DNA from 3 places in the Sphingobacterium sp. WOUb80 genome. Region 2 is predicted to be linked to each of the others. Evidence: riboswitches for the same ligand, from Rfam matches in the RefSeq annotation. Region 2 holds a riboswitch; each other region holds the start of a gene.
What was found. Region 2 has a riboswitch for S-adenosylmethionine ahead of AB1Z56_RS14895 (5-oxoprolinase). Riboswitches for the same ligand answer to the same signal wherever they lie in the genome.

Region 1 (7,497 bases), 2.1 Mb from region 2:
GGTATTGATTGTTCAAAAGAAACCGCTGTGATTTTGATCGCAATAGATTCATTTGTATTGGTTTAGTTTGCGGAACTGAGCTTGGCCTTTCTTATTACGATATAATTAAAAATAGTAAATGTTAGAATCAATATGTAATAGCATACTGGGATGAATAAAAAATAGGCGCTATTGAAGATATCGGTTAAAAAAGACGGTAGTGCTATCTTAAAAAAATCTGCGATAATGATATAGCCTATGAAACTTCCGAGAAAAAATAGTCCAACAGCGTGTATTACCCCTCGCTTTATCGGTGAGTTCCTGCTGTGTTAGCCCCTTACGTTTTCTTGATAGTTTGATTAATTGATTAGCTGATTGACTTTCCATAGTCCAAATATGGAGAAATAGTCGTTGAATTTCGGCGAAATTGATGCGACAATAATATGCCAATATCGTGCTGAATAATATAACATATTAATAATCAAAAGTTTTTGGAATTTGGTAAATATTTTGAATCTTTGCAATTCAATAGAGTAATTAATAAAAACGGAAGAATATGTTTGCAATATTAGAAAATCCCGCTTCGTCCACAGAGAAGATTCTCGGGAATATTCTTCGGAATACGGCCCTTTCCTAATCTTCTTTCTTAATACGTTAAGTAACCTAGGTTGATATTGGCTAAAACTTGGCGCTCTAAATAGTGGCCCACTGTTCCAATATGCTTAGCTTATTATGGAGTTTAAAGAATCCAGTTATTTTCAATGTTCTTGTGAAAGCTGGATATGAATGTTATGTTTTAGAAAATTTTATGAATTCAGTAAATAAATATGTCCTTCAGGCATTGGATAACTATCCTTTTTATTTGGAGGAAACTTTGGAATCTTTGTCGTATGCCTTGTCCTACGACGAATCCAATACAATGGCTTTGTGTTTAATGGGAAGGGTTCATGCGGAACAGCTATTGGACTACGAGCAGGCAAAAAGGTATTTCCAGGAAGCTTTGGTGCATAATGTGCAGGCACTGGAAGTATATCCTTATTTCATTCAGACATTGATTGATATGGGGGAGTATGAAGCTGCAAAAAAGACGATCAAATTTGCGTTGACACTTCCGGCCATGCCCTTGACAGGTATCTGGATAAAGAAGGCACTTCTATTCGAAAAGTTGAGAAAATACAAAAAGGCTTTGAAGGCGTTAAAAAAGGCAAAACTTGAAAATGTTGATCTCGATTTTTCGTCAAGCCTGAAGTCGATTGAAGATCGGATTAAAGGGAAACAGGAAATTAAGAATGGGAGTGAAAAAGAGAATAAGAAAGAAAGGAAGAACAGCCGAAAATAGCCTCACACTATCCGGATAACAGTTTTTGTTTTGAACGAGTGTCAATAAAGAAGCCCTAGCTGAAATTTCAGCTAGGGCTTTATCAATATAGTTTAAGAATTATTCTGCTCTTAAGATTTTAGCAGCCTCAACCATCGACTCTAAAGCCGCTTTGGTTTCTGGCCAAGCACGAGTTTTCAAGCCACAGTCAGGGTTAACCCAAAGTTGTTCTGCTGGAACTACTGCTTTTGCTTTGCGTAATAGATCGACCATCTCATCTTTGCTTGGTACGCGTGGTGAGTGAATGTCATAAACACCGGGGCCAATATCATTTGGATATTTGAAATCACCAGCGAAAGCATTCAATAATTTCATTTGAGAACGTGAAGTCTCAATCGTGATAACGTCAGCATCCATTGCGGCGATATCTTCGATTACATTATTGAATTCTGAGTAACACATGTGCGTGTGGATTTGTGTATCATCTTCTACGTTTGATGAAGAAACACGGAAAGCACGTACTGCCCAGTTCAAGTAATCTTTTTGATCAGCTTTACGCAAAGGTAATCCTTCACGGATAGCTGGCTCATCAATTTGGATGATTTTGATACCTGCTTTTTCCAAGGCTTGTACTTCATCCAAGATTGCCAATGCAATTTGGTAAGTCGTTGTTGAACGCGGTTGATCGTTACGTACGAAAGACCATTGTAAAATTGTTACAGGGCCAGTCAACATACCTTTAACCGGACGGTTTGTCAATGATTGTGCATATGAAGACCAACGTACAGTCATATCTTCAGGACGGTATACGTCACCATAGATAATCGGAGGTTTTACACAACGTGAACCGTAAGATTGTACCCAACCGTTTTGAGTGAAAGCGTATCCGGCTAATTGTTCACCGAAGTATTCAACCATGTCGTTACGCTCGAATTCGCCGTGTACTAATACGTCGATATCCAATTGCTCTTGAAGACGGATGGTGTTTTCTGTTTCTTCTGCGATTGCTTTATCGTATTCTGCCTGCGTGATAGCACCTTTTTTAAGGTCTGCTCTCCATTTACGAACATCTTTCGTTTGTGGGAATGAACCAATAGTTGTGGTCGGGAACGCTGGTAAGTTGAATTTCGCTTGTTGCGCTGCTTTACGGTCAGCAAATGCTGAAGTACGTTTTGCATCGTCATCAGTGATATTGCTTGTACGTGTTTTAACCTCTGGTTTGTGGATCAATGGAGACGTACGACGGCTTTCAGCAGCAGCTTTGTTAGCTTCGAAGCGTTTTGCTGTTTCAGCATCAACTTCACCTTCCGCTAGTACAGCTAAGTCTTTTACCTCTGCTAATTTTTGTTTAGCAAATGCTAACCAGTTTTTTACTTCAGCTGGTAACGATTGCTCATTGTGTTCATTGTCTAGGTCAAAAGGAACGTGCAACAAAGATGAAGAAGGAGCTACCCATACACGGTCTTTTCCTAAGGCATCAACAGCTTGTTTGATTTTAACCAATGATTTTTCGTAATCATTTTTCCAGATGTTACGGCCTTCAACAATACCCAAAGATAATGTCAATGAAGCAGGAACTTTAGCTAAGACTGTATCCAATTGGTTTTCACCGCGTACCAGATCCAAATGTAAAGCATGGATAGGTAGGTTAACTGCGATATCTTCGTTATCTTTTAAAGCTTCGAAGTAAGTAGTTGCGATTAATTTGATGTTTTTTGCTGCTGCAGCTAATTTTTCGAAAGTCGGTTGATATAAAGCTTTTACTTTAGCATCTAAATCTAATGCTAAGAAAGGCTCGTCAATCTGAACATATTGCGCACCAGCTTCAGCTAGTTTAGCTAATATTTGCTCATATACTGGAATAAGTTTATCCAATAAATCGATACGGTCGAATCCAGCTTCTTTTTCTTTACCGATCAAAAGGTATGTGATAGGACCTAGTAAAACTGGTTTCGTATCGATGCCTAATGATTTAGCTTCGTTATATTCATTTAAGAATTTTTCAGAAGTCAATTTGAATTCTTGATCCTTTGTGAATTCTGGCACCATGTAGTGGTAGTTTGTGTCCAACCACTTGGTCATTTCCATTGCAGTTACGTCAATTCCTTCTTGTTGGAAACCGCGCGCCATGGCAAAATATAGATCTAAGCTGTAATTGTTGTCTACTTTATTCAATAAAGAATGGTAACGAGCAGGAATTGCACCAACAGTAAGGGTTAAATCCAATACTTGATCGTAAAAAGAGAAATCATTGGAAGGAATCAAATCGATTCCAGCATCTTTTTGTGTTTTCCAATTGCCTTCACGAATTTTTTTTGCTGTGTCCAATAATTCCTCAACAGAAGATTTTTTAGCCCAATAGGCCTCATTGGCTTTTTTCAATTCGCGGAACGCGCCCACACGAGGGTAACCTAAATTGTTAGTCAATAACATAATGAATGTTTTTAATATTTCTTTTTCAACTATATTTCTTGCTAGAGAGAGAAGGACACACTAGAATTCGGTGACTTCGGCTTATCATTCCCATATCAATTAGGGTAGAATTTAGCACCTTGTCAAGGGACAGGTTGCTAAGGCTTCATCGGGTCTATTCCCTCTGCCTTTCTCTATAAGCGATGCTAAGTTAAAACATTTCTTTCTGAAATGCAAATTTTTTATAAAAGTGCGTCTATTTTTTATATTCTACTAAGAATGAAATTGTTTTGTTCTTTTATTTTCATCCATGAATTTGTGTATGTCATGCACCAATACGCTGTGTAGCATAAAAAAGGGGAATGACTGTATTTCTCATTCCCCCTTTTTTTAGCTCACCAAAAGTTTGTAACCTTTTCCGTGCACGTTGACAATTTCAACTTTACTGTCTTCTTTTAGGTATTTACGAAGTTTACTGAGAAATACATCCATACTTCTACCTGTAAAGTAGTTGTCATCATGCCATATTTTTAATAGGGCTTCTTCTCGAGTCAGAACATCATTTTTCTTTAAACAAAGTAGGCGAAGTAGTTCGGCTTCTTTCGTCGATAGTTTTTGCATCTGTCCCTTGTAGGAGATCTGCTGACTTGTATAATCAAAGAAATAATCACCTATTTCAAATTTATCAGCAACCACTTCCTCCTCCTTATCCCGAACACTACGTTTCAGCAATGCATTGATGCGGAGCAATAGTTCCTCAACTCGAAAAGGCTTGGTGATATAATCATCACCTCCCAATTCAAAGGCTTCAGTTTTATCTTCCATCATGCCTTTTGCAGTGGCAAAGATTATGGGAACTGTATTGTTTGTTTTTCTGATCTCACGCCCAACTGTAAAGCCGTCCTTTTTTGGCATCATGACGTCAAAAATGCAGAGGTCGTAATTATTTTTTTTGAATTGAGAAATTGCTTCATCGCCATCGGTGCACAATGTGACGTCAAATTTTCCCTTTAATTCGAGATAGTCTTTTAAAAGATCCCCTAAATTAGGATCATCTTCTGCTAATAATATCTTTTGCATAATGAATATATTAATTTTCACTTATGTTCCTTGACCTTGATAAGCCGTAGGGCCGGATTTCCCTGACCTTTGAGGTTCTTATATAAAGGAAATATACAAAAAAGGAACGTTTTATTTTTTAATAGGCAAAATTACTTCAAAGGTCGTGCCCTTATCTTTTTCACTTTTAACTGTAATTTTCCCGTTCAGCCTTCTCAGAATATCCTGTACATAACTTAAGCCAAGACCAAATCCTTTGACGTTATGAACATTTCCAGTCGGAATACGGTAAAATTGATCGAAAATCTTTTGCAGGTGATCGCGACTCATACCGATGCCGTTGTCGGCAATAGTAACGACAATGGTATCGCCTACATTTTTTGAATTAATATTAACATGTAAATCCCCTTTACTGTACTTGATCGCATTGTCCAGTAGATTGTAGAATACATTCGAAAAATGCAGTTCATCACCGATGACAATATCCTTGGTAGCTGCAAGGTCTATACTGAATTTCCCAGCAATATTCTGCATACGCAGCTGCATGCTGTCTGTTACAGCAGAAAGGAGATCATTGATGTGCACCTCTACCTGGTCGAGTTTTAGGGTTTCTTTTTCTAATCTTGCCAAGTCGAGTACACGTTCAATATGATTCCCAAGCCTAACATTTTCATCATAGATAATATTGGCCAATTTTTGAACGCGCATATGGTCTGCATTGATATCAGGATCTTTCAGCGATTCACTGGCAATCATGATGGTTGCAACCGGTGTTTTAAATTCGTGCGTCATGTTGTTGATGAAGTCTGTTTTCATCTCCGAAACTTTCTTTTGCCTGAAGATGATAATCAGGGTATAGGCAAAACAACCTACCAATAAGAAAAGCAATGCCAGCATAGGTAACAGTAGATAGCCCATATTATCTGCGATTATGGCCTTTTTATTTGGGAAGTAAATTGTTAATTTTCCCGGTGCAGCCCCTATATCGCCTTTAAAAAGTGCGGTAGAGTACTTTGTTGTATTCGTCGGGTTATTTAAGGTTGCTTCGTTTAGGATATTATTGAGTAATATATTGTTTGTACTCCATATTTCGATATTAAACGGTGCCTTAATATCGCGTTGAGCCAACTCATCCTTGATCAGTTCTTGGACGATAATGACGTTCAACCGATCCTTTAACGGGCGTTTAGCCAATTCCATTCCAATTGCGACATCTTCAATGTAATCTGCTTTTTTACCGCCCAGCATGGCCACCGAATCGTATACATTGAAACCGCTCCAAGAATTCTTCCTATTGAGCATATCCAATCTTTTTTCTAAATCGGAGATGGTTTTTGTAAGCTTTGCGTTCTCTCTTGGAGGTAATGTGGCTACTCTGAATTTTGTTTGTTGATTGACCAGTGGGTCCATTAGGGGGATAACAAACCGCGTGCTATCGTCTTTTCCGTTGATCTGATCATCGACCTTTGAAGCATTTAACATAATAAAAGCCTGTACCAAATTATCGTCGGTCAGCTCATTTGAAACAGAAAATTTGATAAATTTCTGGTACTCCGGTCTTTTGATGTATGTTTCGTAAAATGAATTTTTGATTTCAATTACATTTGGATACAATGCACGTAATTGGTCTTCTTGCTCCTTGAAGGTGGAGAAAACAGTATGTTGTTTGTTCTTCAGCTCTTCAATTCTATACTGAATTTCGAGTTGTTCGGCCAACAGGCGTTGTTTTGCTTGTTCCTGCTTGGATTTTTGAATATTACGCTCCTGTTGGACTTTAGCAAAGTCAACAACTTCCCGTCGTTCAAGCTTTCCGGCAACAGCTGTAATGGCAGCATTGACAGACTCATCAAATAATTGAGATTTTTGACGATAAGAATCTCTCAGAAAATAGAATTGCATGGCCAATACACCGATAAGGGCTAGTGACATCAGTCCAATGATTAATACAATGCTATTTTTCTTCATTAGAATAGGGTATTAAATAAATGTATTTTGATTGTATCACAAAGTTTATAACTCTCAGTTTGTTTACCATTTGCGTATTTATTCCTTATGCCATATTTAGTAGTCATGAAGGTGCGATAGCTCATTTTCTTAAATTGTTACAAATATAAAGATGCTGATGTGTTTTGAAGCCGTTTTAACAATGTTTAACAGGAATCTGTTTAAATATAGGTGTTGTTGTTTGTAAATTAGTGAATAGAGATGAGTTATGTCATGAATTTGGCTATGCTTGTCGAATTTTAATCTATGAAGTGGTGTCTGACTGATGGATGAAAATAAGCTAGTGAATTCATGAATAGGTGTGAACTATATGCATGAATTCGATTTAAGATAATCAGGAATGAATAAGCCAAGTGTTCACGTTTACTCATAGAAGCGCAGATACTCTTAAATAACTATATATAGATGAAAAGTTACGTATTATTATTGGTATTGTCTTCCATCGGAACGATTGTTTTAGGACAAGTGAAGATGAAGCCGCAGATTCCTTTAATGGAGGAAAAAGAATCAAAAATGCCTGTCTTTAAATTGGATTCTTCAGATGAAAAGTATCATATGCCCATTAAGAAGTTAAATCGCGTGGATGGTCTAGCTCCAATGCCAGGAACTGAAAAAATGCCGAAAGGGGATGGGAAAGCAGAAAGTTTTCCGTTAAGGCGACTGGATGATTCGCTAAAAGTGAAGGACTTTAAATTAAAAATAGACTCCTTATATCCAAACAGGCA
Region 2 (7,497 bases):
ATTTATTCACCCAAATCACAACAACTTAACGTATGTATAGATCATAACTGGATCGCCTATCGTACAAAAGAAAAATAACAATACATAGCGTCCTCAACCGAATTGGATCATGCAATTTTTTGCATGATAGGGGATGCTTTGTGTCAAAAATTTCAAGATAAAAGCACCTTATAAACAAAAAAAGTAAATATGAAAACAGAAAAGACAAGACAATGGCCTTTGATCAAGGGCCTGTCCTTCGGTCCTGAGGCCAGTATAATGGCACTCTGTCTTTCGATAGCTGTACCCTACACGGGCTCAGCAGCATCACTAAGGACGACAGACCGTCGTTTTGCCCCAACAGAAAAAGCCCCTTCCGCCGTCCTTGATAGGATAGGTCAACAGCGTACAATAAAAGGAAAAGTGCTGGACAATACAGGGCGCCCGCTACCCGGTGTGACAGTACGGGTCAAAAATACAACGCAGGAAACACAAACGGATCAGCAGGGGCAATTCGAGCTCAGCCTGACGGGTGGAACTGCCGTACTGACGTTCTCTTCACTGGGATTTGAAACCAGGGAAATGGCTGTTGCTGCCAATGAGGGAACCGTGAATGTGCAGCTGAACGACGCTTCGTCGAGTTTGGAAGAGGTTGTTGTGGTCGGTTACGGTACGCAAAAGAAAGTAAACCTAACCGGTGCCGTGGCTACAGTGAGTGGCAAAGATATGATCAAACGACCCGTTGTCAATACAGCTTCCATGCTGCAGGGGGCAATCCCGGGTGTACAAATCAATCAAGGGTCGGGAGAACCGGGCAATGAAGGTGTATCCATCCGCATTCGTGGTAAGGGCACCTTTAGCGGCGCGGGATCGGATCCCCTGGTGCTGATTGATGGTGTGCAGGGAAAATTCTCAGACGTCAATCCCAATGATATCGAAAATGTCAGTGTGCTAAAAGATGCAGCCTCCGCAGCAATCTACGGCTCGCGTGCAGCCAATGGCGTTATTCTGATCACGACAAAACAAGGGAAATCGGGAAAAACAACCGTTCAGTATGACGGGAATGTGGGTATCTATAAGCCTACGAAAATGTTTGATCTGATCACCAACTCGGCGCAGTATATGGAACTGTACAACGAAGCGCGTAAGAATTCCAATCTTAACGATGGACTATATCCCGCCGATGTGATCGCTGCCTATCGCAACAGCAACGATCCTGTAAAATATCCAAATACGGACTGGCTGGGGCTTATTTTCCAAACTAAACCGACTTATACCCATAATCTCGGTATCCAGGGCGGCAACGAGAAGACAACTTTTAATGTTGGTTTGGGTTACGTCAATCAGGATGGAATGATCAAAGGTTTTAACTACGACCGTTATTCCGCCCGCCTCAATCTGACGACCAAAATCTCGGAAGGTATTAAATTCGGAACAAATATCTTGCTCAAAACAGGACATACCGAATCTATTCCAGGGGGATCCAAAGACCTCTTCCTATCGGCCATGTCGCAGGCACCAACTTATGGCCCATTTTTGCCGGATGGTAGCGGGCGATATACTTACAAAGCTTACGACTGGGAGTACAACAATAAAAATCCTATGGCGGTATTGGATCGGAAATTCACCTACAATACCGATGACTATGCCGCCAATTTACAGGCTTGGATGGAGGTACAGCTGTTTAAAGGTCTTTCCTGGTACACCAAAGGTGCCTATAATTTCAATATGGACAAGTACAAGGATTATAAATCAACGTTGGATGAATATTACTACCATACGGGCACGCTCGGAACAACTCTGGATCTGGGAAAAGGCCTTACGGATCAGGATCAGCAAACGATATACACCAATTTATTTACTTACCTGAACTATGATCGCGCGTTTGGGGCACACCACCTCAAAGCTCAGGCCGGATATAGCATTGAAAAAAGTAAGTATACCTACCTCCAGGGCTTCAGACAGAATTTTGTCGACGATACACTAACGGAATTAAATGCGGGAGGATCGGATATTCAACGGGCAAACGGAACGGCCAACCAATGGGCGCTGATCTCTTATTTCGGCCGACTGAACTATGATTATCAAGGGAAATACCTCTTGGAAGCCAATATGCGTTACGACGGTAGTTCCAAGTTTTACGGTAAAAACCGTTGGGCAGCGTTTCCTTCTTTCTCTGCAGGCTGGCGTGTATCGGAAGAATCTTTTGTCAAGGAATTCGCTTCCGGTTGGCTGGATAATTTGAAGATCCGTGGATCCTGGGGCCAACTCGGAAATCAGAATACCGGCAACTATCCGTATCAGCCCGTATTGGGACTTACCGGAAATTATTCTTTTGACAATAGTACGCTAAATTCAGGTGTTGCTCAACAGGGATTAAACAACCCGATTATTAAATGGGAAACAACGACGATGACCGATGTGGGATTGGACTTGAGTCTGTTTAAAAATTTAGATATCACTTTTGACTGGTATAAAAAGAGAACGACCGATATTCTAAGACAGTCACAGATTACTGCAATCGTTGGTTTGGGAGCTCCTTATGTAAATGATGGAACTGTCGAGAATAAAGGTGTTGAGTTGGGAATTACTTATCGTAATCAGATTACTACCGGAGCATTGGAAGGTTTACGTTATCAGCTAGGTGCAAACCTCGATCGTTTCAAAAACAAGCTGGTCAAATTTGGTGAGCCTGAAATCGGCGGCTATACGATCAAAAAAAATGGCTATGCGATGGACAGCTTTTATACCTACGAAGTCATCGGCATATTTCAATCCGATGCCGAAGTAGCGGGGTCGCCTAAGCAGTTTAATGATAATACACTGGCAGGAGATCTTAAGTATCGTGATGTCAATGGGGACGGAAAAATAGATGCGAACGACAGAACAATTATTTCTGGTGTAGATCCAAAGCTGAACTATAGTTTTAATCTAAGTGCAAGTTTTAAGGGCTTTGACTTTTCGGCTCTATTGCAAGGCGTATATGGCGTCAAATCCTATGTTTCGGGCTGGGGCGTAACCCCATTTGTACAGGGTAGCCCGCCGACAAAAGATTGGTTAGACCGTTGGACACCTGAAAACCCCTCGACAACGATGCCCCGTATTTATTGGGGTTGGAGTGCTCCGGAGAAATTCAGCCGTGCTTCCAGCTATTTTATACAGGACGCTTCATACTTCAGGTTGAAAAATCTTGTGTTCGGATACACTTTACCTGAAGGACTGTTGAAAAAATATAAAATTGACCGCCTACGGGTTTATTTTTCGGGTGATAACCTCCTTACTGCGACCAAATTTAAAGGCTTGGACCCTGAACGCTATGGAAATGGTGATCTGGTGCAGTATCCACAAAACAAGATTTATTCATTTGGTGTACAAGTTAACTTCTAAGTGCTATGAAAAAGAAATTTATAACAGCGTTGATGCTATCCGGACTATTTTTGGGTTCCTGTAACAGTGCCTTGGACCTCAATCCTTTGGATCAGATCGCTTCGGACAACTATTTTAGCAAAAAATCGGATTTTGATAATGCATTGGCCGGTGTATATGCCTCGTTGCAGAGTGAGACTTTCTCCTATGGGATGCCTTTCCGGGACTGTCTGACCGACAATGGCTACAATCAGTTCAACTCAGGTAGCGTCAATGAAATCGTAGGTGGGAATTTAAATCCGACCACAGGGGGCTATGAAACCGGAATTTATAACGATGCCTATGTGGGAATAGGACGTGCCAATCGCCTGATCGAGAAGCTTCAGGGCTATAACGGCTCCGATATGAATGATGGGGAGAAGAAAAATATGGAAGCCGAAGCCCGCTTTATCCGTGCTTTTGTTTATTTCCAATTGTACAGTATTTATGGTGAGGTGCCGCTTGTGCTGACTTCCCTCAGTCTGGAGAATCAGCGTCAGCCAAAGGAAAGTGCGGAGAATATCCTAAAACAGATTCGCGCTGATCTGGATTTTGGGATCGCTAACTTAGCGGCTAAACCTTATTTCAATAATGGGGGGCATGCGACCGCAAGTTCGGCAAAAGCCTTGAAAGCACGGGTTTTATTGTTTGCGGCTTACGGTGATAAAGGGGTGCCCGATTTAGCAATTTTGAAAGAGGTAAAAGACTTATGCACCGATGTCATGAAAGAGTATACCCTGAGTACGGCTTTTGAAAATGTCTTTCGTGATGCAACACAGAAGAACAATACCGAGATTATCTTTTCGGTCAATTTTCTGGCACCGAATAATACAGCCCCTTGGGACATGTACCTAGGCGATTGGATCGCTGCTTCACCTTTACAAAACCTCGTGGATACCTATGAATGCAAAGATGGTTTGCCTTATGGTGAATCACCCTTGACTGATCGAGCCAATCCCTTCAAAGATAGGGATCCGCGCTTGAGCAAAACAATTTTTGTGGATCATCCCGACTTTGGCGGCGGTAAGATCCATACACCGTCCAATCCGCGGCCTACAGGTTATGGGGTGCTGAAATTTTTGGATCCGGCCAACTTACCTTTTGGCTTTTCAACATTGAGCCAACAGGATGCTGTTGTACTGCGGTTTGGGGAGGTGTTATTGATGTATGCCGAAGCACAAAATGAAATCGCCGGGCCAGATCAATCGGTTTACGATGCCATGAATACCCTGAGGAGCCGCGTTCAGATGCCCGGATTCCCTGTCGGTTATACCAAGGAAAAAATGCGCGACCGTATCCGCCACGAAAGAAGGGTTGAACTTGCTTTCGAAGGACTACGGCATTACGACCTGATTCGTTGGCATATCGCAGGCGAAGTACTCAATGCGGTCAAAGACAGTAAAGTGCCCTATCATTTTGAAGACAAATTTTACCGCTGGCCTTTACCACAAACAGAAATTGAGAAGAGCGCAGGTGTGTTAATTCAGAATCCAAACTATAAATAATAAGATTATTGCCTTCTTTTAAATCGGCAATTTCCTAAACCAACCACAGCAGCGCGCACGAAGTCCTTTCGATGCGCGCTTTTTTTGCCGATAAAGATTACTGCAAAGGGATCAAGACATTCTGTTCCAAGCGTACAGGGACATGCTTCACCGAGGTAAAACCGTCTTCCTTGGAAATGATATTGGAAAGATCCAGTCCTCTTTTGGAGAACGTACTGATCAAAGCTGTTCTAAAGGTTGCCTTGGCTGAACCCCAGCCTTGTCCTAAGATGGTGTCGTTGTTGAGCTGGATCAGTTCATCTATTGAGTAATAACTGAATTTTTCCAGTAAGTGGTGGTAAAGATTTGTTGTAGTAGCCATACAATTTAAAAATTTAAAGGATTAAACCATAAACTGTATCCAGATCTTGTTGGGAAAATAATCGTTCAGCGACGTTTATTTTGGTCGAAACCCGTATTAATTTACCACCGCGGTGCCTGCACTCGGTTGGTATTGCATCATGCAATTCTGAATACTCTACAAATATAGTAGATTATTTTTTATAATAAAAATTATTTTTGTTTTTAAGGGTAAATGAGCGCTGACAACAGGAATAGGGAGGTCAAAAGCGAGGCGCATTGTTGGCTGTGATTTGGTTATGAAGCGGATAGCTGGTCGAAAATTTTATCATGTTACTGTAATCTCACCGAAAATACTTTTAAAAACAGAGATAAGACAATACTTTTGCGCCATGAATAGAATTGCGGAAATTAACGAATACATTGCTGCCGAACGCGAGGTATTATTGCAACACCCTTTATATCGTAAGATCAAAACGATCAAGAATCTACGTTCTTTTACAGAAGGGCATGTGTACGCTGTATGGGATTTTATGTCTTTACTAAAAGCTTTACAGATTAAATTGACCTGTACGACTTTACCTTGGTTTGCGAGTGAGCATCCATCAACGCGCTATCTAATCAACGAAATTGTATTGGCAGAGGAGTCGGATGAATACATTGATGGCCGCCGTTTGAGCCACTTTGAGATGTATCTGGACGCCATGGATGCCATGGGTGCCGACCTTCATCTGGTCAACAAATTTATTGCTCACGCCAAAAAATCGAACAACATATTCGATGTCATTGCAACGACCACATTGGACAAGCGGATCAAAGACTTTTTGAATTTTACATTCGAAGTGATTGCTGAGGGCGAGGTGCATAAAATTGCTGCAGCATTTACATTTGGACGCGAAGATCTTATCCCGGGAATGTTTACCTCTATTTTGGAAGAAATTAAAACAAACTTTCCTACAGCCAATCTGGATAGCTTTATTTATTATTTTCAACGCCATATTGATCTTGACGGCGACGAGCATGGACCGTTGGCGATGCAGATGATCACAGATCTTGCGAAGGACGATGAGGTTAAATGGACGGAAATGAAAGAGATCAGTAAAATTGCGCTACAAAAAAGAATCCAGCTGTGGAATGCAATAGAGGATTCCTTATACGGATAATCTATTATTATACCATCGAGAAAGGCCTTTCAAATTGTGATTTGAAAGGCCTTTTTTATGTGCTGTAAAAAAGGATATTGTAATGGCTTATTGGCAGATATTGGTCTTTTTGCTTGAATTGATGAAAAAATGTCTTTTTTCCATAACATATTGGCGTTTGTGAAGAAATCCAAGTTCCAATAAGTGTCTAAGTTTGCAACGCAAAAAAATAATAGAGCACACGTGAACTTTTTTCCTCCCTATTGGGCAAAAGGAATACTAACCATGGGGTTGTTGGTATTCACTATTTCGGACACCTTCGCCCTCGACTCTTTGCGTATGTCCCTGAAAGACATGATCGACAAAGCGCTACAGAACAGTAAATATATCGAGCAGTCTTATTTGCAGCTCAAAGAAAGTGAGGTGGCAGTACAGCAGCAACGCATGGAATTGCTGCCCAAGATTTCCGCCAGAGCTTCTGCTAGTTATGCAAGTAATATGCCTGTGTATGACCAGGGGCTTTTAAATAAACCCGCTCAGCATGATATCATTCATTACTTGTACGATAGCGGCCTGGATTTTTATCTGAACCTTTACAATGGGCATCGGGACCTGATGAAAATTGAGTCCAAAAAATTGGAAAATGAGCTGGCCAGAATCGATTGGAAGAACGCCGCAGCGCAGACGAAATTGGAGGTTTGCAATCTTTTTCTGGATTTGGAACTGTCATATAGTAACCGATCTTTAATCGAGCAGGATATTGCTGATCAACGGGTACAGCTCAAGGAGATTGAGCATCTGTATAAGGCGGGCGTGGTATTGCACAGTGACGTCTTGCGTATTTCGTTGGAACTGTCGAAACGGGAGCTATTGCTTGTGCAGATTTGCCATGATATTCAGGCTGCAAATCAGAAGCTGCAGCTTATTGGCGGTATTACAGCGGAGATTGTGCCTCTGCCCGAGCAGTTTCAAGTGGAAGGCCCCAGCTATGAAGCGCTTGTTGCCGAAGCGCGAAGCCATGCTTTTTCCCTTCTAAAATCCGAACAGGAAGTTGTTTTGAAGAAATTGTCGGTCAAACAGGCGCGATCAAATTATCTTCCTGAGTTGGGGTTGACCAGTACATTCAC
Region 3 (7,497 bases), 990 kb from region 2:
TGTCGAGGCTTCCGTTTTCGATAAAAGTCGTTTTGCCATGCTCATCCAGGTGAAAGGCCTGGCCAACCTGTTGCTCGACCTGTTGCAGGAGGATACGCCAATCCCCGTTTCGCCAGCGGTAGATACTTTGTTTAACATCACCTACAATCAGGTGTTCGCTGACTGTGCCTCTGGCATCTGCTAATGCATTGATCAATAGGGGGCTGTAGTTTTTCCATTGGATCCGCGAGGTATCCTGAAATTCGTCGAACAAAAAGTAGTTGAAGCGATTGCCGATTTTCTCCCAGATAAATGTGGGATCACTATTTTCATCAAGTCCGAGTTTATTTAATAGAATCTGCGAATCGGAAATTAATTGAGCCCCATTGTCCCGTCGCCACTGTGTCAGTAAGTCGCTCATTTCCTTGAGCAAGCGTAGGTAATAGAGATTGTTCTGTACTGCTTGATAGGCAATATAAGCCGACAGGTTATCGTGTAGCTTTTGGAACGATGCCAGGATGGGGCTAAGTGCTGCGATAAGATCATGGCGTATATTTTTGTCACTATCCGTAAATGCATCTTCATTGTCGATCAATTGGAGATATTTTTCCAATACTTTGGCGATTTCAGAAGCGCTCAGTTTTTCTGTTTTTTTGTTGGTTTTGCTAGCGGATATTATTTTATTGCGCGATTTGCCTTTTAGGTCACTTTCGGAGATGTTAAATTTCTTGAACGTTTCACTAAACGCTTCAATCGTCATAGAGAGTGCTTCGGTGAAGGAGTTTATCTTCTGTTCAACCTCCTGATTAAGGAGATTAAAGACTTCCTTTGGATTGGCGGAGTTGATGTAACCATCAAATTCTTGGAAATTTTCAGAAAAAATAAGGCTTGCCAGGCCCATTAATTGTTGGCGGTAGTTCCAATTTTCATTTTTTGCTATTTTCTTTTCCGCATAGGCAATAATCCAGTCAAGGAGATCGGGGCGTTCATCCAGCAATTGATTCAGCATGACTGTGAGGTCATTTTTCACTTTATTGACATTCATTTCAATCTTATAAGCTGCATCAAGATTGAGTTCATAAGTAAATGCACGAATGACTTTTTGAGAAAAACCATCGATTGTACTGATCGTAAAATGACTGTAGTCATGTAGAATACGACGATAGACCCGATAAGCTTTCTCTTGTACGAGATGTGGATTCCAATCGGGCTGTTGCTCGAGTAAAAGCTTTCTGAAATCTTCAATTTTAGCGCTGGCATTGCCTGTTGCCAAACCATGGAGTACCGAAAGTATACGTTCCTTCATCTCCGCAGTTGCCTTATTGGTGAATGTTACAGCCAAAATCTCTTTATAGCTATGCTCGTTGGAAAGCAGGAGAGTGAGATAGTGCAAAGTCAAGCTAAAGGTTTTTCCCGAACCGGCCGAAGCTTTAAGTATTTTTAATGGCGCAACAGATTTCATAGAATGAAGGTATAAAGTAAAAAGTGAATTGGCAAAAATGTCGAAGACAATTTCGCCGGCAAAATACACAAGCGGTTCATCCTGTTTACATTTCGTAAAATAGCCCTTTTTTTCTGAAAGTGCCTGATCTTATTGGCCAGGAAGAACCTTCAGTTTGCTTTCATTGCTGTTGGTGTCTGCGAAGTCATGAAGGTTTTGAGGAGAAAGGCTATTTTGTACACTGATTTTTAAAGACTTATTTTAACTGCTGAATAGCAAGAACAAAACATTGGAGAACAGGGGCGGTGTTTAGCCTAAAAGCGGATACTGAAAGAAGCTAACCCTGTCGTTTTCAGTGAATTTTTATCAAATAATAATGATGATTAAAAAAAAATAACTATCTTTGCATCCCCTCTAGCATGAAGCTCGGGGGATATGTTGAATACATAAAATAAAATTAAAAAATGGCAACTAAAATCAGATTGCAAAGACACGGTAAAAAAGGACGTCCTTTTTACCACGTAGTCGTAGCGGATTCTCGCGCTCCACGTGACGGTAAATTCATCGAACGTATTGGTTCTTACAACCCAAACACAAATCCAGCAACTATCGTTTTGGATTTTGAAAAAGCTTTGGATTGGATGAATAAAGGTGCTCAACCAACTGACACAGCTCGTGCTATCCTTTCTTACAAAGGTGTTCTTTACAAGAAACACTTGCAAGGTGGTGTGAAAAAAGGTGCTTTTGATGAAGCTGCTGCTGAAGCTAAATTTACAGCTTGGACTGAAGCTAATGATGCAAGAATCTCTGGTAAAAAAGATGGTTTAGCACAAACTAAAGCTGAAGCTAAAAAAGCTGCTTTAGTAGCTGAAGCTAAGAAAAAAGAAGAAAAAGCTGCTGCTGTAGCTGCTAAAAATGCTCCTGTAGCGGAAGAAACTGCTGCTGAAGAGACTGAAGCTCCTGCATCAGAAGAAACTGAAGGTTAATTCTTTCATAAAGTATTCGAGAAAGCCGACTCAATCTTGAGCCGGCTTTTTTTGAAACAGCCAATAGGCAAATGGTTTGCCAAATCATGTCTCACATCTAATTGCTAAATACGAAAATATGACTATTGATCAAAGCTTTTACATCGGTTATGTCAGTAAAACAAGAGGTCTTAAAGGAGAGGTACAATTGTTTTTTGAATTCGAGGAATACGAGAGTCTGGATATGGATGTTGTCTTCGTAGAAGTCAACAAAAAGCTTGTTCCCTATTTTGTTGATACGATTAAATTTCAAAAAAATAGTACAGCTTATGTGACATTTGAGGATGTAGATCATATCGATAAGGCTCAGGTACTCGTTCGTAAAAAATTATATCTATCCAATGATAAAATGCCTGAGCGCGATCCAGATGATTTTAGGTATACTGATTTAATCGGTTTTTTAGTGATCGATGAAAGCCATGGTGAACTGGGTGAAATAACAGATGTTCAGGAATTTCCGCAACAATTTGTCGCAACAGTCGATATGGATGGCAAAGAGCTGATGTTCCCTTTATCGGACGATTTAATCTTAGGAATCGATGGTGAAGAGCAGATCATTGAAGTCGAATTGCCAGAGGGTTTAGTGGATCTCTATAAAGAATAAGCTATCCCCGAGCTTATTCAAATGAATAACGATATACTATAACTATTGCAGTAATTTCTTATCTTGGTTCGTGTATTATTATTGGCCATAATTATTAATTGATTTTGAAACCGTTATTACTGCTGCTATTCACATTTTCGTTGTCTTCTTGTGCTTTCTTTGGAAAGAAAAAGGAGTTTCCTGAAGGCAATTACCAAATGATATTTGGTTATTCAAATGAAGAGTATCGTAAATTAAAAAGCGAATCTCCCCAAAATGTGGAGGCAGATACCTATGGTAATGATCCTACTATATACCGATCCTTTCTCTCACTTCATGATAAAGACGAGTTTGTCCTGGCGATTGATGATATCTTACTTTTCGGCAAGTATAGATTCAATGGAGATCGATTAGAATTGACTGATGAGAAAAAAGGCAGCGTCGCATTGGATATTATTAAGGTAAAAGATGGTTTTGTTCAGCTGAGAGGTGATTTTTCACAGTTTAACTCAGCACGTGTCCCCACTACCGAAAGACTTTATATCAATTTTGCGTTAGATAAAACCCTTGTTCGGGAGACGCCCAGTAAATTTGATAGCCAAGTGAATCTCTGGCGGAACGCGCCTGTAAAATCAGAAAATGAAAAGGAGATAAAAGCCAGAGCTTTGAATTTTGTAGATTATTCTATCGCTTATTTTCAGCATATATCAAGTTCCGGTACACATCACGATTATCGAATGGATGGTGTTGAATCGCCAATTATCTATGCTGAGAATGGTATTGTGCTAAAGCAGTGGGCAGACGTTCCTGCATCATGGAAAGAATTGTTTTACAACGAACAGAATGCATTGCTCGCTTATCAATATTTATTTGATGGTTTTAAATATGGGTCGAAAGAGGAGTATCATGTTACAGGGCTCTTATTGATCACATTTTATCTCAAAAATCTACGGAATTCCCTGGCGACTAATCTTTAGTCAACTGTTATGATTCAGTCAATATCTTCTTAGTCCATGAACCTCAATCGCTACTTTCACCTATTTTTTTAAAATCGTCGGTTTTTGGTGGCGTGTAAATTCCTGTTGTTGCCTGGGAATAAATCTGAAGCCGTATTTATTGCAGTCTTTTTGTCGCTATTTTTGCCTTTTCGAAAAAATATTTTTGTCTTTTGATTTTTTAAAACGATATTAGCAACGCTTATAGAGAAAGGCCGAGGGACTAGACCCAGTGAAGCCTTAGCAACCTGTATTGTTCAAGGTGCTAAATTCTACCCTGCTCCATGTGGGAAAGATAAGTTACATGTAGATAAACGATTCCTCGACTTGTGCGTTTCGATGTAAGCCAACCAAACTAAAAACAGTTTTTTAATGAAGATTATCGATCATATCCAGAATGCCAAAGGAAAGACATTGTTTTCTTTTGAGCTATTGCCACCGGCGAAGGGACAGGGTATCCAAAGTATTTTTAAAACCATGGATGAACTGATGGAGTTTAAGCCCCCTTTTATCGACGTAACCTACCATCGAGAAGATTATATCTACAAGGAGCATGCGAGTGGATTACTGGAGCGCGTATCTTATCGTAAACGTCCGGGGACAGTGGCGATATGTGCTGCCATCATGAATAAATATAAAGTGGATGCCGTTCCTCATTTGATATGTGGTGGTTTTACGAAAGAGGAAACCGAAAATGCACTGATCGATTTGAATTTTTTGGGTATAGATAACGTTTTGGTATTGCGGGGGGATGCGCGTAAAGGAGATGCCGATTTTATCCCAACCGATGGCGGACATGCTTTTGCAACGGATCTATTGGAACAGGTAACTGATATGAATAAAGGGAAGTATCTGCATGAAGATATTATCACATCAGAGAAGACTGATTTTTGCATCGGCGTAGCGGGGTATCCCGAAAAGCATTTTGAATCACCAAATTTCAACACGGACTTTAAATATCTAAAACAAAAAGTCGATATGGGAGCGGAATTTATTGTGACTCAGATGTTCTTTAATGTCGAAAAATACAAGGAATTTGTTACAAAATGTAGAGACAATGGAATTCATGTGCCTATTATTCCTGGACTAAAACCATTGACAACGAAAAAGCAATTGGTGACTTTGCCTCGGATCTTCCATTTAGATATTCCGGAGGAACTAAGTGACGCTGTCGCGGCATGTAAAACGAATGCCGACGTCAGACAAGTCGGCGAGGAGTGGCTGGTACAGCAATGTCAAGAGCTGATTAAATTTGGCGCTCCGGTATTACATTTCTATACGATGAGTAATCCTGGTCCAACAAAGAAGATTGTTGAAAAGATAGCATAAATGGTAAACGGAAAGGGAGCATATAGGCTCCCTTTCTTGTTCGTATACCCCTATGGAAACTGCCATCTGATCTGACTTTTACGGATTTTTTATAAACCGACTTATATAACCTGAGTAGCATGTTTATTGTCAGTTATTTGTGTTAAATAGTGTTAATTAACCTATTGGAGTCAAGATAACTTTTTAACTTAAAGTGCTAAAAAGGATTTTAACAATAGACCAATTGACCTTATGACGTATAACAGATTAAATTCTCTACTCGGTTTTGCTTGCGGAATTATAGCTACATGTGTGTATATCGCTACGGTAGAAAGGACCGTAAGCTGGTGGGATTGTGGTGAATTTATCGCCTGTGCCTATAAATTGGAGGTGGCACATCAACCCGGAGCACCATTGTTTCTTCTTATTCAGAATATATTTTCTAATCTCGCTTTAGGGAATAAGGGGCAGATCGCCTATTGGATGAATATAGGTTCTGCAGTTTGCAGCGGACTTACCGTGACCTTTTTATTTTGGACAATAACGGCGATTGCCAAAAAGATACTTAATAAAAACAAACAGGCTTCTTTATCAACCTGTCTGCAGATCTTCGGCGCAGGAATTGTCGGTGCAATGGCATTTAGTTTCAGCGATTCATTTTGGTATTCGGCAGTAGAATCTGAAGTTTATGCAATGTCTTCCCTATGTACGGCAGTCGTATTTTGGGCAATTTTAAAGTGGGAAGTCCGCGCAGATGAAGAAGGTAGTGATCGTTGGCTGGTTTTTATTGCTTTTGTTATGGGGCTTTCGATTGGAGTGCATCTATTAAATCTTTTAGCAATCCCGGCTATCGCAATGGTTGTCTATTTCAGAAGGGCAAACCGGGTTAGTGCGAAAGGGACAATAAAAGCTTTCCTCGTAGGCGTACTGATCTTGGGCGCAGTTTTGTGGGGAATTATTCAATGGTTAGTCGGTTTAGCGGCTAAAGTGGATCTCTTATTTGTAAACTCACTAGGAATGGGATTTGGTAGCGGAATTTTCTTCTCTTGCCTATTATTAGGGGGATTGATAATTTATGGTCTATATTATTCCAATAAAAAGCAGAAATATACACTCAATACCGCTTTGTTGGTTTTTTGTTTTGTTTTATTTGGATACAGCTCTTACACCATGGTCATGATCCGGGGAAAAGCCAACCCATCCCTTAACAATAATGCGCCAGACAATGTATTTTCTTTTTTAGGTTATTTGAGCCGGGAGCAATATATTCGAGAGCCTTTACTCAAAGGACCCTATTATGATTCACAAGCCGTTGGTGTCGAAAGTAAAACGGGTTATCGTAAAGATGAATCCGGATATATTCCTTTTAGTCAGGTTGATAAGTATAAGTTTGATAAGGAAACTTTCTTTCCACGCATATATAGTCAAGATGGGGCCCATCAGGCTTATTATAGAAGTTATCTTAATTTAAAGGAGGGGCAACAGCCACAATTCTCTGATAATTTTAAGTTCTTTTTTAATTTTCAACTAGGCGATATGTATACCCGCTATTTCTTATGGAATTTTGTTGGTAGACAGAATGACAGGCAAGGATATGGGACCTATAGTGACGGCAACTGGTTGTCGGGGATCAGACCATTAGATAATTGGCGTTTAGGGGGGCAAGATAAACTCTCCCAATCGCAGGAGCATGATCCGAGCCGGAATACCTATTTCTTTCTTCCGCTGCTTTTGGGGATCGCCGGTGCGATCTGGTTGTATAAAAACAATAAACCTTATACCTTGGTCTTGACCTTGCTGTTTGTGTTTACGGGAATAGCGATCGTTGTTTATCTCAACCAAACTCCGATGCAACCTCGGGAACGAGATTATGCTTACGTAGGGTCTTTCTATGCTTTTGCGATCTGGATCGGGCTGGGGGTAATTGCATTTGTTCGGTTTTTCAACCGTTTTGTACAAACACGGTACGCATTAGCGACGGGTATTTCTTTCGCTTTATTGGGAGGTCCTATTATTTTGGCTTATCAAAATTGGGATGATCATAATCGTTCTGAGAAATCGTTGGCAAGGGATATGGCACGTAATTATTTAGAATCCTGTGCTCCAAATGCGATCCTATTTACCTATGGAGATCATGATACATTTCCTGTTTGGTATTTGCAAGAA

Region 1: another riboswitch for S-adenosylmethionine. It lies ahead of metE (5-methyltetrahydropteroyltriglutamate--homocysteine S-methyltransferase); the one in region 2 lies ahead of AB1Z56_RS14895 (5-oxoprolinase).
Region 3: another riboswitch for S-adenosylmethionine. It lies ahead of AB1Z56_RS18865 (methylenetetrahydrofolate reductase); the one in region 2 lies ahead of AB1Z56_RS14895 (5-oxoprolinase).

What each region holds. Positions count from the first base shown of each region.
Region 1 is NZ_CP165617.1:5,626,688-5,634,184, forward strand. Features, by position in the region: gene AB1Z56_RS23215 (hypothetical protein) at 1-31, shown strand, start outside; gene AB1Z56_RS23220 (hypothetical protein) at 788-1,318, shown strand; gene metE (5-methyltetrahydropteroyltriglutamate--homocysteine S-methyltransferase) at 1,418-3,730, opposite strand; SAM riboswitch class I at 3,809-3,912, opposite strand; gene AB1Z56_RS23230 (response regulator transcription factor) at 4,100-4,789, opposite strand; gene AB1Z56_RS23235 (sensor histidine kinase) at 4,901-6,733, opposite strand; gene AB1Z56_RS23240 (hypothetical protein) at 7,178-7,497, shown strand, end outside.
Region 2 is NZ_CP165617.1:3,548,217-3,555,713, reverse strand. Features, by position in the region: gene AB1Z56_RS14910 (glycoside hydrolase family 95 protein) at 1-78, shown strand, start outside; gene AB1Z56_RS14905 (SusC/RagA family TonB-linked outer membrane protein) at 190-3,366, shown strand; gene AB1Z56_RS14900 (RagB/SusD family nutrient uptake outer membrane protein) at 3,372-4,889, shown strand; gene AB1Z56_RS14895 (5-oxoprolinase) at 4,987-5,250, opposite strand; SAM-I-IV-variant riboswitch at 5,317-5,410, opposite strand; gene AB1Z56_RS14890 (DUF3050 domain-containing protein) at 5,621-6,391, shown strand; gene AB1Z56_RS14885 (TolC family protein) at 6,614-7,497, shown strand, end outside.
Region 3 is NZ_CP165617.1:4,539,301-4,546,797, reverse strand. Features, by position in the region: gene AB1Z56_RS18885 (UvrD-helicase domain-containing protein) at 1-1,441, opposite strand, end outside; gene AB1Z56_RS18880 (30S ribosomal protein S16) at 1,885-2,406, shown strand; gene rimM (ribosome maturation factor RimM) at 2,525-3,049, shown strand; gene AB1Z56_RS18870 (hypothetical protein) at 3,154-4,005, shown strand; SAM riboswitch class I at 4,223-4,325, shown strand; gene AB1Z56_RS18865 (methylenetetrahydrofolate reductase) at 4,396-5,352, shown strand; gene AB1Z56_RS18860 (glycosyltransferase family 117 protein) at 5,584-7,497, shown strand, end outside.